4 regions of the Peribacillus sp. NPDC096622 genome follow, and region 1 is predicted to be linked to each of the others. Evidence: riboswitches for the same ligand, from Rfam matches in the RefSeq annotation. Region 1 holds a riboswitch; each other region holds the start of a gene.
The links. A riboswitch is a leader RNA that binds a small molecule or an ion and turns the genes downstream of it on or off. The one in region 1 is predicted to bind thiamine pyrophosphate.
Positions count from the first base shown of each region.

Region 2: it holds a riboswitch for thiamine pyrophosphate, as region 1 does, so the genes downstream of both, tenA (thiaminase II) here and tenA (thiaminase II) in region 1, are expected to answer to the same signal.
Region 3: it holds a riboswitch for thiamine pyrophosphate, as region 1 does, so the genes downstream of both, ACIQYG_RS02505 (ABC transporter substrate-binding protein) here and tenA (thiaminase II) in region 1, are expected to answer to the same signal.
Region 4: it holds a riboswitch for thiamine pyrophosphate, as region 1 does, so the genes downstream of both, thiC (phosphomethylpyrimidine synthase ThiC) here and tenA (thiaminase II) in region 1, are expected to answer to the same signal.

Region 1 covers NZ_JBIWES010000007.1:95,934-100,148, forward strand. The annotation lists gene thiD (bifunctional hydroxymethylpyrimidine kinase/phosphomethylpyrimidine kinase) at 1-669, opposite strand, end outside; gene thiW (energy coupling factor transporter S component ThiW) at 638-1,159, opposite strand; gene tenA (thiaminase II) at 1,172-1,861, opposite strand; TPP riboswitch at 1,952-2,057, opposite strand; SAM riboswitch class I at 2,214-2,318, shown strand; gene ACIQYG_RS14510 (Fur-regulated basic protein FbpA) at 2,494-2,682, shown strand; gene ACIQYG_RS14515 (aspartyl-phosphate phosphatase Spo0E family protein) at 2,936-3,130, shown strand; gene ACIQYG_RS14520 (GNAT family N-acetyltransferase) at 3,200-3,706, opposite strand; gene ACIQYG_RS14525 (DUF459 domain-containing protein) at 3,925-4,215, shown strand, end outside.
Region 2 covers NZ_JBIWES010000012.1:45,982-50,196, forward strand. The annotation lists gene ACIQYG_RS19620 (MFS transporter) at 1-1,164, shown strand, start outside; TPP riboswitch at 1,565-1,693, shown strand; gene tenA (thiaminase II) at 1,829-2,512, shown strand; gene ACIQYG_RS19630 (ECF transporter S component) at 2,528-3,106, shown strand; gene ACIQYG_RS19635 (ABC transporter ATP-binding protein) at 3,125-4,215, shown strand, end outside.
Region 3 covers NZ_JBIWES010000001.1:526,688-530,902, forward strand. The annotation lists gene ACIQYG_RS02490 (ABC transporter ATP-binding protein) at 1-230, opposite strand, end outside; gene ACIQYG_RS02495 (ABC transporter permease) at 214-996, opposite strand; gene ACIQYG_RS02500 (thiamine-binding protein) at 993-1,277, opposite strand; gene ACIQYG_RS02505 (ABC transporter substrate-binding protein) at 1,289-2,284, opposite strand; TPP riboswitch at 2,418-2,527, opposite strand; gene ACIQYG_RS02510 (protein-glutamine gamma-glutamyltransferase) at 2,842-3,669, shown strand; gene rarD (EamA family transporter RarD) at 3,747-4,215, opposite strand, start outside.
Region 4 covers NZ_JBIWES010000003.1:486,291-490,505, reverse strand. The annotation lists gene ACIQYG_RS08755 (histidine phosphatase family protein) at 1-227, shown strand, start outside; gene ACIQYG_RS08750 (HAD family hydrolase) at 386-1,174, shown strand; TPP riboswitch at 1,290-1,404, shown strand; gene thiC (phosphomethylpyrimidine synthase ThiC) at 1,541-3,322, shown strand; gene ACIQYG_RS08740 (DUF3231 family protein) at 3,601-4,110, opposite strand; gene ACIQYG_RS08735 (hypothetical protein) at 4,213-4,215, opposite strand, start outside.

The sequences.
Region 1 (4,215 bases):
CAGTCCGTTTGCCAGGTTTGATGTAATGGCGGAAGATAAGGTACAGCCCGTACCATGAGTGTTTTTTGTATGAATGCGCTCTCCCTTGATCCAGTGGAAGTCAGTCCCATCATAAAAAAGATCATTTGGATTTCCTGCTGCATGGCCCCCTTTAAGTAAAACGGCTTTGGGACCCATTTCTTGTATTGAAATGCATGCTCTGTAGAAATCTTGTTTCGTCCGAATCGAGAAGCCAGTAAGTACTTCCGCTTCCGGTACATTTGGTGTAACAAGTGTTGCAAGCGGAAGCAACTCCATTTTTAAGGCAGAGACAGCCTTTTCGTCGAGCAAATGGTGGCCGCTTTTGGAAATCATGACAGGGTCAAGGATAACGATGGCAGGCATGAAGGCTTTAAGGGACGCAGCGACCGTTTCCACGATTTCTTTTGATCCAAGCATGCCTATTTTTACTGCATCGACACGAATATCTTCAAATATAGCTGCAATTTGATCCGATATGATAGCTGTTTCAATTGGCTGTACTGAACGGACTTCCATTGTGTTTTGTGCGGTTACGGCTGTGATGGCGGACATTCCAAATACACCATGTGCAGAAAATGTTTTTAAATCCGCTTGTATTCCAGCACCGCCCCCTGAATCAGAGCCGGCGATGGTTAATGCTGTTTTCATAAAAAAACCCCTTCATATAATTATTTTTTATCAGTATTTTAAGTAATATGAAAGCTAAAATCGCACCTGCGAATGAACTGAACATAAAAGCCGGTAAAAAACCAAAAAGAGCAGCTTTTTCTCCCAATAGGAGGGTTGCAAGTGGATAACAGGCTAGGGAACCGAGAATGCCGGTCCCGATCACTTCCCCTAAACAGGCGAATTTTAAGTTTTGTGTTTTTTGGTAAAGGATGGCAGCCAAAAGTGCACCGATCATGCTTCCGGGAAAGGCGAAAATTGAACCGGTACCAGACATGTTTCTAATGATGGAAACTAAAAAAGCTTGTGTTACAGCATAGGCAGGCCCCAATAGAACAGCCGTCAGGACATTTGCCAGATGCTGAATAGGAAAGATTTTTGCAAATCCTGCAGGTATGAAAATAAATGAACTGGTCAGCGTCGTTAAAGCCGTGATCATGGCAGTCAACGTCAGTTTCTTGATAGGATTCATCATGTCATCCACCTACAGCGGCCAATCCTGCTCATTTTGAACCATATCCCAGAATAAATATTCATATCGGGAAGTAACCAAAAAGTGCTTTTCTAATCTAAGAAGTTCCTTTTCAGGCATGCCTTCCGTCAATTCTTCCAACAAAGCGATCAGCCACTTATGTGCTTCCCCGAATTCAGGAGACGAATAGGATCTTATCCAATCTGCGTAGCGGTTGTTTTCCAAAGCTGCTCCATTTTGTTCTTTTAATAGCAAACCGATTTCATAATAATCCCAAGCGCAGGGCAGGAGACAGGCGATCAAGTCTGCTAAAGTCCCATGCTGAGCTGCATTTAGCATGTAACCTGTATAGGCTAAAGTGGTTGGAGTAGGTTCTGTATTTTCCAATTCCTTGGAACTGATCCCGAATTCGGAAGCATAATGCCGATGGATATCCATTTCCACTTGAAGGGTTTCATTTAAAATATTCGCAAACTTTGCCATGGTTTCGATGTTATGGGCTTTGATGGCACCTAAAGCAAAGAGCTTGGAATAATCCATGAGATAGATATAATCCTGCTTCAGGTAATAGGCAAATTTCTTTTCAGGAAGCGTGCCGTTTCCAATTGCCTGGACAAAGGGATGTGAATGGTTCCTTTTCCAAATCTCTTTTGCCCTTGCATGCAGTCTATCACTGAATGTTTCTAATTTTGTATTCTCCATTGTTCATCCTCCTTTAGAATGGATCCCTTTGTTAAATAAAAAACCCCGTTCCTGAATACGGAACGGGGTAGATGGATATAGTCTGTAAATGGACGATATCATCCACTTCCCTCCGCCGGTATGAGCCGGTTCAGGTTCAAAGGGTCCGGAACTAATTCCATCTCAGTCTTAAAAAAAGACTCCCCTAGTGGTGTGAATTGTATGTAATTACTGACATCATATCAGAAAGACAAGAAAATGCAATACGTATTTGAAACAGGGTTCCCTTTATTCCAGGAAAAAAGGGAGAACCAGGTAATTGACTTTTGATGATTATTAGGATAGAATCGTTTCTACATCATTATATATCGAATTCTTATCCAGAGAGGTGGAGGGACTTGGCCCTAAGAAACCTCGGCAGCGGACCCGTTTTGGGAACTGTGCTAAATCCAACAAGCATATGCTTGGAAGATAAGAAGAGCCGTACGGACACTGTCAGCCTCTTCTTAAATTGGAAGGGGCTTTTATTTTTGGGAAATAACGTTTAGTGACATAATAGAAAAGGTATATATAATTTGGTGAAATCAAACAAGTTGATAAAGTTTAGCTAACTAGAAGCAGGCTCAAGGACGACTAGGAAAGGAGCCATTTACATGGCAGAATTATTTAAGAGGATTGAACAGAGGAAGGCAAAGCTCATTGAAGAGCTATTGGCCAATGGAGTATACAAAACCTCTGATGAAAGGCACCTTTATGATGCCCCATTAAAAGTACTTGAAGATGAATATAAGATTGTTATAAATAGACCCAATAACGAGTCACCTTCTGAATGGATGACATAGTAAGCGATATACTATATTTTTGGTTCATGGATAAGGGATATGATGTAAGCATTCGCAGTCTACACTAGTGGATGCTTTTTTTGCGTTTAATAGAAAACGACACAAAATATACATAATTAAAGAGTGGAATAGGTGTTTTGTCACATTTGACCTATAAAATAACACATTTTATTCCTGGAAAATAGTTGATTTTAACTAGTGGTTTCATTATGATGAAAGTGTAAAAATATTGAATTAATGGGAGGTGGCTATAGTGCCTTGCCGTAAGGTAACTGTAGAAAAAGTAGAAGAAAAGAGACAGGAAATGATAAAGTTGGGAGCGATTTACGGCTTAACAAGTCTGGTAACTGTTCAAGCCAGTCAAGAATTGGATAGGCTATTAAATGCATTAGCAAGTAAAAGGGATTCTGAGTATTTTTCCTTTCAAAAAGCAAATAGGTATTTTTAAATTAGCCAATTCGACCTGTATTAATCTGAAAAGCTACTGCTCAAGGCAATAGCTCTAAAGAATTATATATTAAATATCGACACGTTTACCAAGAATGATCAAATCCCGCTCAATGCCATCCAGCTCGGCAACTTGAGGTAAATGTGCCCATTCTTCAAACCCAAATTTGGAAAAAAGCTTAAGGCTCGGTGCATTGTGGGCGAAAATGAAACCCAATAAAGTCTTAATACCTAATTTTGGACACAATTCAATTGCCTTTCGAATCGAAATTTGTCCGATTCCTTTTCCCCGGAAATAATCATCAATATAAATGCTGATTTCCGCAGTGGACTTATATGCCGGTCGGCCATAGAAGGATTGAAAGCTCATCCATCCAGCAGTTTTCCCTTCTATAGTAATGATATATAGCGGTCTACTTTCTGAATGATGTTCCTCAAACCATTTAACCCTCGATTGGACGGATACAGGTTCCGTATCTGCCGTGACCATTCTTGAAGCAATTGTCGAATTATATATTTCAACAATTCTGGGTAGATCAGATAGTTCTGCCTCTCTAAACTCTATGTTCTCTTCCATGATTTAAACTCCTAACTATCATTTATTCAATCTCCAGAATGAAGGGTAATCCCGTTTTTGGTTTTAGGGACGGTGAACGACACCCAATCCATTGAAAGTTTTATATTATCATACACTCATTACTCTTTATCTGACAATTCTTTTTTATGTTAAGACTTCAGATTTTTGGGTATGTAAAAGACTAAATACTTCTAGTAAAAAGACAAGAGGAGAACCAAATGAAAAAATTGGCAGGTTTATTGATTATTGTACTGGTTATATGTTTTGCTGCATATGAATTCCAGGCCTCGGAGTCGGAAGATGTGCAAAGGGTCATGGCTTTTGGAGATTCATTAACCTACGGAAAAGGGGATAAAAACGGGGAAGGATATATAGAAGGCCTTGAGGATGAATTGAATGATCCGCAATCGGAGCAAAAAGTGAGTTTTTGGAATTACGGTATAAAAGGCCAGGAAACGGATGGGGTGATGAAACAGCTTGATGATTACCGCATTAAAACGAAACTTGAT
Region 2 (4,215 bases), on a different contig from region 1:
TTCGGAATGATGGTGGGAGCACTCATTTTTGCACCTTTGGCGGATAAAATAGGGAGAAAAAAAGTGCTGGCCATTTGTATATGTTTATTCAGTGTTTTTACATTACTTTCAAGTTTTGCCCCCAATCCTGCCTTTTTCTCGGTTATGCGATTTATAGCAGCCTTGGGAATGGGAGGATTAATGCCAAACGTCATCTCCTTAATGGCGGAATACTCACCCAAAAAGAATAAGGTGCTCATTGTAACCGCTATGTACTGCGGTTATTCCATCGGAAGCATACTTGCTTCTTTAATTGGAATATATGTAATGGAACAAATGAGTTGGAGGGTTTTGTATTGGATAGGGGCGCTTCCCTTACTGGCACTGCCATTCTTCATGAAGCAATTCCCTGAATCGCTTTCCTATTATGTTATTCGAAAACAAGGAGCAAAGCTTGCTGGAATCCTGAATCGCATTGATCCAGATGGCGACTATAAAGAGTCTGACGATTATGAGTTTGCCAAAGTCCAAGAAAGGGCAAAGGGCTTCCCTGTCAAGAAACTCTTCGAAAATAAGCGTACTCTCAGCACATTTGCGTTTTGGGTAGCTGCCTTTAATTGTTTACTAATGGTATACGGACTCAATACATGGTTACCCAAAATCATGCAGCAGTCCGGATACGGCCTTTCATCCAGTTTATCTTTCAATCTTATATCGGGAATAGGACAAATTGGCGGATCTATAATTGGCGGATACTTAGTTGGGAAAATAGGCCATAGAAAAGTACTTGTATCCCTCTGTGCCATAGGTACGGTCTGTTTTGTCATATTAGGATTAACCTCAAATGCAGTAGCATTATATATTCTCATCGCTTTTGGAGGAGCCTGTACAGTCGGAACGATGAATTTAGCCAATACGTATATATCCGAGTATTATCCGCGGGAGATAAGGACCACCGGGAAAGGCTGGGCCTTGGCTTTTGGTAGAATTGGAGCCATTGTTGCCCCAACATTAATAGGTTTATTGCTGGCTGCAAACTATTCGCCACAAAATGCATTCATGGCCTTCACGGTTCCGAGCATAATGGCTGCCTTGGCGTTACTCGCTGTGAAGGAGAGGTATGGCAGCTATGATAAACTACAGATTGAGGGGAATATAAAACTAAAAGCAACGTCGAATGTATAATATTGTTTTTTAGTAGATGGCCTATATGTCAGCGGACAGTCATGCAGACTAATACCTGACATATAGGCCATTTTTTAGAGAATAACAGAATTCACGAGTAAAGCGGTTGAATTCACGAGTAAAACCGCTAAACTCACGAGTAAAACAGCTGAATTCACGAGTAAAAGGGCTGAATCACGAGTAAACATCACATTCACGACGAGTAAAGCAGTTGAATTCACGAGAAAACTACTAAATGAACTCCCTTTGATCAAATTCTTTGTAGGCTATTAAACTGACGGGAAATGATGGTTGCAAGATTGACTGTTTAGTAACCCTAAATCATGAAAACTTTTCTAATACGTTTGACAATTGGATTTATCGTGTTAATATAAAGGCAAATGAAAATTAAATATACAATTTGTACCACTAGGGGTGCTTTATAGGTAAAAGGTGTTTTTACCGCAGAAGCTGAGATTAAAGTATGACTTTAAGACCCTTAGAACCTGATCTGGTTTATACCAGCGTAGGGAAGTGGGGGTCTGGAACAATACGTTTCTGTATTATTTCTTGTACAACCACTTTCTTTACGTTTAAGAAAGTGGTTTTTTGTTTGCAAAAAAAGGGGTGATAAAAGTTTTTTTCGTAACATTCATTCAAAAAATACAATTTGGAGGTCATGGACATGAAGTTTTCAGAGGAAATTCGTCAGGAAGTGGATCACATTTGGGAAGCTAGTTTTAATCACCCGTTTGTTGCAGGAATAGGAGATGGCACTCTGCCAATGGAGAGTTTTCGTTTTTATGTCATGCAAGATGCCTATTATTTATCTCATTTTGCTAGAGTTCAAGCCTTAGGGGCAGTCAAAGCTACAGATTTACATACAACAAGCAGGCTTGCCGGACATGCACAAGGAACATATGAAGCGGAGTTGAAGCTTCATGAGAATTTTTCCGAGAGATTAGGCATCACAAAAGAAGAACGGGAAAATTTCAAACCAGCCCCGACTGCTTATGCTTATACTTCCCATATGTATCGTGCGGCTTATTCGGGACATTTAGGAGATGTTATTGCAGCTATCTTGCCGTGTTACTGGCTGTATTATGAGATAGGTGAAAAGCTGCAAGGGTGCATGCCCGAAGAGCCGATTTATCAAGAATGGATAGCGGCTTACGGAGGAGAGTGGTTCCGTACTTTGGTGGAAGAACAAATTTCGAGGCTTGATGAGATTGCTGAAAAAGTAACTGATGAAGATAAGGAGAGAATGAAAGAGCATTTTATCCTTAGTAGCCAATATGAATACTCATTTTGGGAAATGGCTTATCGTTTAGAGACATGGCCTGTTCATAAGGAAACACTAGAAGTATAAAAGGAGAATGAAACAATGAAAAAAGGATTGAAATTAACGGATATATTAGTCACGATCGTGATTGCGGTTGCATTTGGAATCGTTTATATTCTTTGGGGTTCGGTTTATTATTCCGTTAAACCATTAGGGTTACATCTGGATCAACTTATTTATGGTATGTGGTTTATAGCTGGGCCAGTCGCCTTTTTAATTTTACGGAAACCGGGTGTGGCACTTTTGGCGGAGATAGCTGCAGCTTCCGGGGAATTCTTTCTTGGTTCACCATGGGGGCTGACCGTACTGTTATATGGGGTGGTCCAAGGTTTGTTTGCGGAACTGGTGTTCATGGGGTTCAAATATAAAAAATTCAATATGCCGGTGACCATTTTAGCAGCGATAGCTTCCTGCTTGGCATCGGTTATCATGGATTTTGCATACGGGGAAATAGGTGCGCTTTCTACTTGGAATCTATCGTTATTCATGATAGCGAGGTTTGTAGGTTCCATATTCTTTGCTGGTGTGACCGCCTATTATCTAGTTAAAGTCCTGGAAGCAACAGGGGTAACTAATCTTGTGCGTCCGGTTTCAAATAAAGATTATGCAGAACTTGATTAAAAGTAGAGGTTGAGGGCCATGGAACCAATCGTTTCTGTTGAAAAGTTAAGAATGAAATTTCCCGGTGATGAATCTTTGATATTCAAGGACCTATCACTATCGTTTGATCAAGGAGAAAAAGTGCTACTTTTGGGACCATCAGGATGTGGTAAGTCGACTCTTTTACAAGTGTTAAGCGGATTGATTCCGAATTCCATCGAAGTACCGATGAAAACGGAGAAATTGAAATGCCCTTCTTCGTGGGGGTATGTTTTTCAAGATCCCGATAGTCAGTTTTGCATGCCATTTGCCGATGAGGAAATTGCCTTCGTCCTTGAGAATCTTTCCGTCCCTAAAGAAGAAATGAAAGAGAAGATTCAATATCATTTCCGTAAAGTAGGATTGAACCTGGGCCATACAAGTATTGAAACATTATCAGGCGGGATGAAACAGCGTCTGGCAATCGCTTCAGTATTGGCCCTTGAACCGGAAGTTATATTTTTAGATGAACCAACCGCCATGCTTGATCCGGAAGGAACGAAAGAAATCTGGGAATTGTTGAAGGAAGTCGGACGAGACAAAACGGTTATTATCGTCGAGCATAAAATTGACCATGTTTTAGAATTCATCGAAAGAATCGTGCTTTTTAACGATGACGGTCAAATCATAGCTGATGGTCCAAGAGACACCATTCTTTCACTATATAAAAATGAAATGAAAGAACATGGAATTTGGTTCCCAGGTGTTTGGGATGAGTATATACAGAAATATGCACCCATTCGGGAACACCCATTTACAGATGATTCACCCCTTATGGATGTGCAAGGCTTTAGAGGTTTTCGGAATAAAGAGGAAAAAATCAAGGTTGAAGAGCTGAAGGTACATTCAGGTGAATGGATTGTAATCAGGGGTGAAAATGGCGCGGGGAAGAGTACTCTTTTGCATGCCTTAATGCAGTTCATAAAAACGAAAGGTAAGTATGAATTATTGGGGACCCCTATTAAAAGAGTGAAAAATCCAACGGATCATATGACGTTTGTCTTTCAAAATCCTGAGTTTCAGTTCGTTGCAAATACTGTATATGAAGAGATTGCTTATTCATTGCGTATTGATAAAAGGCCGCAACAAGA
Region 3 (4,215 bases), on a different contig from region 1:
ATATAGCTGATATGGCCCTTTAAGCCATTTATCTTTTTACCATCCAGTGAAATGATGCCATGATCAGGCTTCAAAATGCCGCCGATCAAGTGGAACAATGTACTTTTACCGCTGCCCGATGGCCCGAGGATCGTAACAAATTCCCCATCATTCACATGGAAATTCATATTCTCTAATATATTCTGTTTACCATCGAAAGAATAGGAGACGTCTTTAATTTCGAGCTTCATCCTTTTCGCCCTCCTTTCTCTTCCAAGAAACTAAGTATTTCTCCAGGAAGGTGATGATTCCAAAAAAGATCAGGCTCATTCCCATAATGATGAAAATGGCTACAAACACCCGATCTGTCCTGAACGCTGAAGAAGCGAGAGTCATATAAACACCAATCCCCGATTTTGCCCCAAGCCATTCCGAAATAACCGCACCCATTACACTATAAGTAGCCGAAATTTTCAGGCCGGAGAAAATGAACGGGATCGAGTGAGGAAGTTCCAGCTTCCAAAATAACTGGCTTTTCCCCGCTCCCATCATCTTGAAATAATGCTTAAGCTCGTATGGTGTCTGGCGAAAACCGTCCAATGATGCAACCGCAACCGGAAAAAAACATACCAGCGAAATCACGATTAACTTAGGCAGCATGCCAAAGCCAAACCAGATCACCAATAGCGGCGCCAAAACAATGATAGGTATATTTTGTGATAGTATGAGCAGAGGATAAACCGCGTCCTTTACACCTGGAAAAAGGTGCAGAATTGCCGCGATCAATAAGCCGATGCAGCTTCCAATAAAAAAACCCGACAACGCAAGCTCCGTTGTGGATATAAGGTGTCCGTAAAGATTGCGGGACGACTCAATTCCTTCAATGAAAATGGCCGATGGAGCGGGAAGCAGCCATTCTTCAACTTTCAATAAGACTGTCACTGACTCCCATACTATCAGCAACAATAATAAAAGAAAGAAGGGAGCCCCCTTCTTCCAAATTCCCCTTCCGATCATGCCCGATATTTCTCCGTTAACGTATCCATCGTAATCCCGCTTGGCTGATATAATATTTTCACTTGGGAAATGACGTTCGGCGATCCTATTTCAATCATTCTTACATTCATTTTTTCTATCACGGCAAAAAGTTCGGAAAGCTCCCCCTCCATTGTCGTTTCAAGCGGGTGAACCTCATACTTGACACCTGATTCTTCAATGATCTTGATTGCTTCATCGACCATAGGGATGACATTTTCCCCTTTAGGAATAATTTGTATACTAATTAATGAATTGGCCATTGTATTTCCTCCTATTTTGGTAAAAATTCATTGGTAAATGCCTTTTCAGGATCGAAATCACCTTCAAGAAGCTTATTTTCAGTCATCCACTCACTGTAATTCTTCCAAATTTCAAGCTTTTGTTCACCCCATCGCGGAGCATCATCCTGATACTTGGCTGCAAGCCACTCCTGGCTTTTCTTTACTAGTTTTGCATCAAGATCCGGTGCAGACTTAATTAACATGCCTGCTGCATCATCAGGATTCTTAATCGCATACTGGTACCCTTTCGAAGCTGCATGAACGAATGCTTTAACAGTCTCGGGATTTTCTTTTATCATCTTTTCATTTGTAGTCAAAACAGGTGTATAGTAATCAAGCTTATCAGAGTATTCGGTTAAGTAAACCATATTAAGCTTTTCATTTCGCAACTCAGCCTCAATGCCTGTCCAACCATAATAAATCCAGGCAAAATCTATATCCCTTTTAACCGAAGTGAAAAAATCCATATCTCCTGTATTGACTATGTCCACTTCATTTACATCCGCATTTTCTTTTTTCATGAGTGAATCAATTATGGCCTTTTCAACCGGAGATCCCCAGCCACCATACGTTTTCCCTTCAAAATCCTTGGGAGTTTTAATGTCCTTTGCCTCAGGGGAAGCGAATCCCGAGGTATTATGCTGGATGACGGCAGCTACCGAAACAATCGGCACGCCCTGCACGCGGGCCTGCGTTATGCCCTCCTGGTAGCTCACGCCAAATTCAGATTTCCCTGAAGCGACAAGCTTATCGGCTCCAGCTTCACCTGGCATGATAATTTCCACATCAAGACCTTGATCTTTAAAATAACCTTTTTCCTTGGCTACATACAATCCAGTATGGTTTGTATTCGGTGTCCAATCGAGCACGACCGATACCTTTTTTAATTCTTCATTTTTAGATGCTTCTTCTTTTTCATTAGTTCCGCCTGCTCCGCATCCAGCCAAAAGGAACAACGAAGTTAACAGTGGTAAGAATTTATTCAAGTCATTATCCTCCTACACATCTTATAAGTTCCATATGCCGGAACATAATGGGGCTTCAGGGTCTATTCAAATACTGGATAAAAAAGCAAAAAACGCCCGAAGATGAATTCGGACGTTAACATACAAAACAGAAAATCAGTAATAATATGTTCCCTCCGCTGGCATCATCCAGATCAGGTTCAAAGAGTCAGCATCTAAAGGATGCAATCTCAGCCAGCAGTACTGGCCCCCCTACATTTCTCGCACATATGAACTTTTCTCTCTCATTATATCAATTCATAGGGAAAAAGGAATACTAATTTGCTTCTTCTCACTAATTGGAAAGGTATTCCTGGCACTTTAGGATATCTAGCAAAACAGCTTTTCGAACGAAAATCATTGGAAGCAAACTAAGTCTGCCTCTTTTCATTCCAATCATTCTTGGCTGCAACGGTGGCGGACACGTTCCAAATAGTCATTTCTTTGCAAGCATTCATATAATGTGCATTACCTGTAGACATTTTTGTTTACTGGTTTTATTAAACCCTTAATTTCATAAGCAAAAGGTGGATATGATCATGATAAAGATTAATCAAAAATGGTTAGATGTCAGTCAAATCCAACCAGGTACAGCATCTGCTAAATCGCTTGAAACTCTTCAATGCTTGGCGGAAGATTCTAACGTTTTTGAATATCGGAACTTTGGGGATTTCAATTTCGAGATACAGCTGAGGAACCGAGTCATACAGGCAGCTATTGCGTTGGATAAAAGCGGTCCGGAATTTTCCACACTTGAGGAATCTCAATCCAATCAACAATATTGGCACCTTTCAAAGGATGGCACCTTTACCCTTCAGCCAGGGATCCTCCCCCATGCTGCACTCGTTGACATTTTCATGAATGGAAGGCTTTATGCCTTCGAATGCGGGACAGCGATAGTCGTCACTTTTTTAAAGGCGATTTTGGATTTAATCGGCCCTAGGAATTTCGACTATCTTTTTTCAGATCTATTTTTATATGATTGGCGCCCTCCAAGGAATATGGCTCTTATCGTTCACCAAGGACGGGATTATTTACCAGGTGATTGCGTTTACTTCAAAAACCCTGATCACGACGAGGCAACTCCTGAATGGCAAGGTGAAAATGCGATATTATTAGGAAATGGCCTCTTTTATGGCCACGGGATCGGGATTACCACTGCACAGGGAATCATCAATGAATTGAATAGCAATAGAAAGCCGTACGCCACCATATCAGCATTCCTGACAACGCATATCATTTTCCTGGATAGTTCCTTCTATAGACAATTCCAACAAAATTTCCCCCGTGCAAAGCCCGGTAACAGTCCTGCCAGCCTTTCCGATTGTATTGTCTCTGAAATAGGTTCGAAGATATACCTCTCATGACCCTTTAGTTCCCACGCCGTAAAACCACCGGCATAAAAAAAATGCTTGGGGAGAGATCTCCCAAGCATTTTTTCTTTTCACGCCCCAATATTCCCTTTGCCTTTGAACCTGCGTGCACTTGCCTGACCCCATTTCGTTATGGATAGTGTATAAACAGCCAAGGCTGACCATATGAACAAAAAGGCTAAAAGATGTGCTTTGGTGAAACTTTCATGATAGACGAATACCCCGATCAATAAAGATAAGGTCGGAGCGATATACTGAAAAATGCCAAGCATCGATAACGGGATCTTCTCCGCCCCTTTTGCAAAATATAAAAGAGGCAATGCCGTGGCAATACCGCCGCCCACCAACAGCAAGCTTGTGCTCCCATCTGTAAAGAATTGCATTTCTGACCGGTTCATCAAGTATATCAGGTAACCCAGGGCCAGGGGCGTTACCATCATCGTTTCGAGCGTCAGCCCGATCGCCGATTCGGCCTTGATCATTTTTTTTGCCAGACCGTATAATCCAAAGGTCATGGCCAAAACAAGAGAGATCCACGGG
Region 4 (4,215 bases), on a different contig from region 1:
TGATCAACAAGCAGACTAGGGCGGAAATTAAGATTGCAGAGCAAAGGATCAATAAAGTATTGGATGAAGTTTTTGCAAAGGGGGAAAGGAATGTTCTGATCGTGAGTCATGCCGCCCTCATGGTATATCTGAGGAAAGAGCTGATCCGGCGAGGGTTCATCGGTCCAAAATTCAAGATTGCCAGTAATGGAAAACTGTATGTATTTGAAAGAAGAGAAGGTAAATAATATATGGTTTCCCACCGGGAAAAGGTAAGCCATTTTGCTGATTTTAAGAAAGAGGCAGGCATTTTCCGAATAGTTATTCTTTTTTTATTGGTTGTGGTTTATTATTGTAATAGTGTAATTTTTACGAATTCAATATTGGGGAAAGAGGGGTGGACATTTTGCTGAAGGCAGTTTTTTTTGATTTAGATGATACATTACTTTGGGATCAGAAAAGTGTAAAAGAGGCTTTTGTTGCCACATGTCAAGTTGCCAAGGAGAAATATGGTCTGAATGTCGACGAGTTTGAAGAAGCGGTGCGGAAGGAAGCGCGTGAGCTTTATTCTTCTTACGATACATATGCATTCACTCAAATGATTGGAATCAACCCATTTGAGGGACTATGGGGGAATTTTCAAGATGACCATGATGAATTCCGGAAGATGGCCGGGATTGTACCGGCTTATCGGAAAGAAGCGTGGACGAGGGGCTTGAAGGCTTTAGGGATCGATGACCCGGAATTTGGGCTTGAACTGGCAGAACGTTTCCCGGCTGAAAGACGCAAAAAGCCATTTATCTATGAAGAAACATTCCGTGTTCTGGATGAATTAAAAGGGAAGTACAAATTGCTATTGCTTACGAACGGATCTCCTGAACTGCAAAATACCAAACTTGAAATTACGCCTGAACTGGTTCCTTATTTCGACCAAATCGTGATTTCAGGCGCATTTGGACGAGGTAAACCGGATGCCTCCATTTTTGAGCATGCTTTGGAAATCATGGAGCTTGATAAGGATGAAGTATTGATGGTCGGCGATAATTTAATGACCGATATCCTTGGAGCATCACGGGTAGGTATAAAGTCGGTCTGGATAAATCGCCATGATAAGGAACGGAATGAAGTGATTCCAACCTATGAAATCACGCATTTAGAGGAGCTTTTCCCTATCCTTGAGAGCCTGAGGGATTAATTGGCGGTCCTCCTCCAAATAACAATTTTAGATAATTGTAGAGAAAATATTAGGTCTTTCAAATTATTTACAGAATGAAAAGGGTGAGCTATAGTTACCGTGTAATCAATTAAATTATTCAGACTAGGGGTGTCCAATAAAAGTTGGGCTGAGAGGGAAGCGCTTAAGCTTCTTAACCCTCAGGACCTGATCTGGTTCATACCAGCGTGGGGAAGTTAGAATCTACTGAACGATGACATTTCAATTGGTCATTTCTGTAGTCATACTAACGTTAGCCGGGTCTTTAAATATGAGACCTGGCTTTTTCGTGCGAAATGGATTGGATTTTGTCCTTTTTAAATGAACTTAAAAAGGAGAAATGAAATCATGATGAGTAATTCAGTAAATGACATGAACGTTTCAATTATGTCCAGTTTTGCCGGGAGTAAAAAAGTGTATGTTGAGGGATCTAGACCCGATATTAAAGTACCTATGCGTGAAATTAAGCTAAGTCCGACAACAGGGGCATTCGGCGAAGAGGAGAATCCGCCTTTACGTGTATATGACACAAGCGGCTTCTATACGGATTCAGAATATCCCATTGATATTCATAAAGGCCTTTCCCCGATTAGACGCAGCTGGGTTCTGGAACGGGAAGATGTTGAAGAGTATGAAGGGCGTGAAATAAAGCCCGAAGATAACGGATATAGAAAAGTGGAATCACAATCCAATGCCGAAGTTTTTCCGGGATTGAAAAGAAAACCATTGCGTGCAGTGAAAGGGAAAAACGTAACCCAGCTCCATTATGCCCGTAAAGGTATCATTACTCCAGAAATGGAGTTCATTTCGATCAGGGAAAATGTAGCCCCTGAGTTTGTAAGAGAAGAGGTAGCTAGCGGGCGGGCGATCATTCCGGCAAATATTAACCATCCGGAAAGTGAGCCCATGATCATCGGACGTAATTTTCACGTGAAAATAAATGCGAATATTGGAAACTCAGCTGTTAGTTCATCGATCGAAGCTGAAGTGGAGAAAATGACTTGGGCAACACGATGGGGTGCAGACAACATAATGGATCTTTCCACAGGAAAGAATATTCACACGACGCGGGAATGGATTATTAGGAATTCACCTGTGCCGGTTGGAACGGTTCCGATATATCAAGCATTGGAAAAAGTGAATGGAGTCGCGGAAGATTTAAATTGGGAAGTTTTCCGGGATACATTAATCGAGCAGGCTGAGCAAGGTGTCGATTACTTCACCATACACGCTGGTGTGCTTTTGCGATACATCCCAATGACAGCAAAGCGAGTTACGGGCATTGTTTCCAGGGGAGGCTCCATAATGGCACAATGGTGCTTGGCCCACCACCAAGAAAGTTTTCTCTATACTCACTTTGAAGAGATTTGTGAAATCATGAAGACGTATGATGTCGCATTCTCATTAGGTGACGGTCTCCGTCCTGGATCCATTGCAGATGCAAACGATGAGGCACAATTTGCCGAATTGGAAACACTTGGGGAGTTGACGAAGATTGCTTGGAAGCACGACGTTCAAGTAATGGTGGAGGGACCCGGTCACGTACCGATGCATTTGATTAAAGAAAATATGGATAAGCAGCTGGAAGTCTGTCAAGAAGCACCATTTTATACCCTGGGACCATTGACGACGGATATAGCTCCTGGATATGACCATATCACTTCTGCGATTGGTGCTGCCATGATTGGATGGTTTGGTACTGCCATGCTTTGCTATGTGACACCGAAAGAGCATTTGGGGCTACCGAATAAAGAGGATGTTCGGGTAGGGGTCATTACTTACAAAATTGCAGCTCACGCAGCTGACCTTGCAAAAGGCCATCCGCAGGCAAGAAAACGGGATGATGCCCTTTCGAAGGCCAGATTCGAATTTCGTTGGAGAGATCAATTCAATCTTTCTCTTGACCCTGAAAGGGCAGTTGAATATCACGATGAAACTCTACCGGCTGAAGGTGCCAAAACAGCCCATTTCTGTTCAATGTGCGGACCAAAATTCTGCAGTATGAGAATCTCTCAGGACATCCGTGATTTGGCGAAGGAGAAGGGTCTGGGTTTTGAGTCGGTAATCGATGAAGGGCTTAAAGAAAAAGCGAATGAATTTAGGAAAACGGATGGGAAAATCTATCAATGATTCCGAAGGAGAATTCGATGAATCGGGTAATCCAGATAAAAATTGAAATGAAACAGTTGGAAACTCAATTGGAACAGCTGAAAAGGGAGCTGAACACTTTTCGGGAAAATTGTAACCATGAATTTGTGATAAATGATTATAGTCAACAATGTACAAAGTGCCACTTAATCGAAAGTTTGCAATGGTAATGATTCCTTGATCGTCCTTATGGAATTAATCCCTTAATCATGTTGGGCATTCAATCACAAAACATGATTAAGGGGATATTTCATTACTATTTACATACTTGTTTTTCTAATATGAAGAGGAGGAGGGACAAGCCATCCTTTTTCCTTATTCAATCTTAGGAAGTCAGCACCCAATGCAGCTTTATTGGTATGGAATTGCGCAAACATCTGTGCAATATCTTCGCGGATGCATTGACCCATCATTTGGCTGCAAGCAACTAATCCTGCATTAATATCGATTGATACTGAAGCAGAGATTTCAGGATCTTGAAGACGTGCCCCGACGGGAATATCCTCCAAATTAGCTTTAGGCCTTTCAGGTGGTGACGGAGGCAATCCTACGTTATTTTCTTTTAATAATGATTCAAGTTGGTCATGTTCCTGTTTCCCTTGATTGATCACTTCAACAAGTAATTTATGCAGGTCCTTGTCGCCAGTATGATTAAGCATAGTTTGATGACAGGCAATCAACCCTTTTGTAGTTGTTAGAAATGCCCAGGTTCCAAATACCTCTCCATAATGCATAGGCTCATCTTTCGGATTTCCGCTTAAAATTCCCATAACCATCCTCCTTGAAATTCATTAACGCATTTAAGTTACCCTGAATTCATCCAAGCATGCATCATCGTTTATGTTTGGGAAATGTTAGAGGGCTTTTGATGCTTA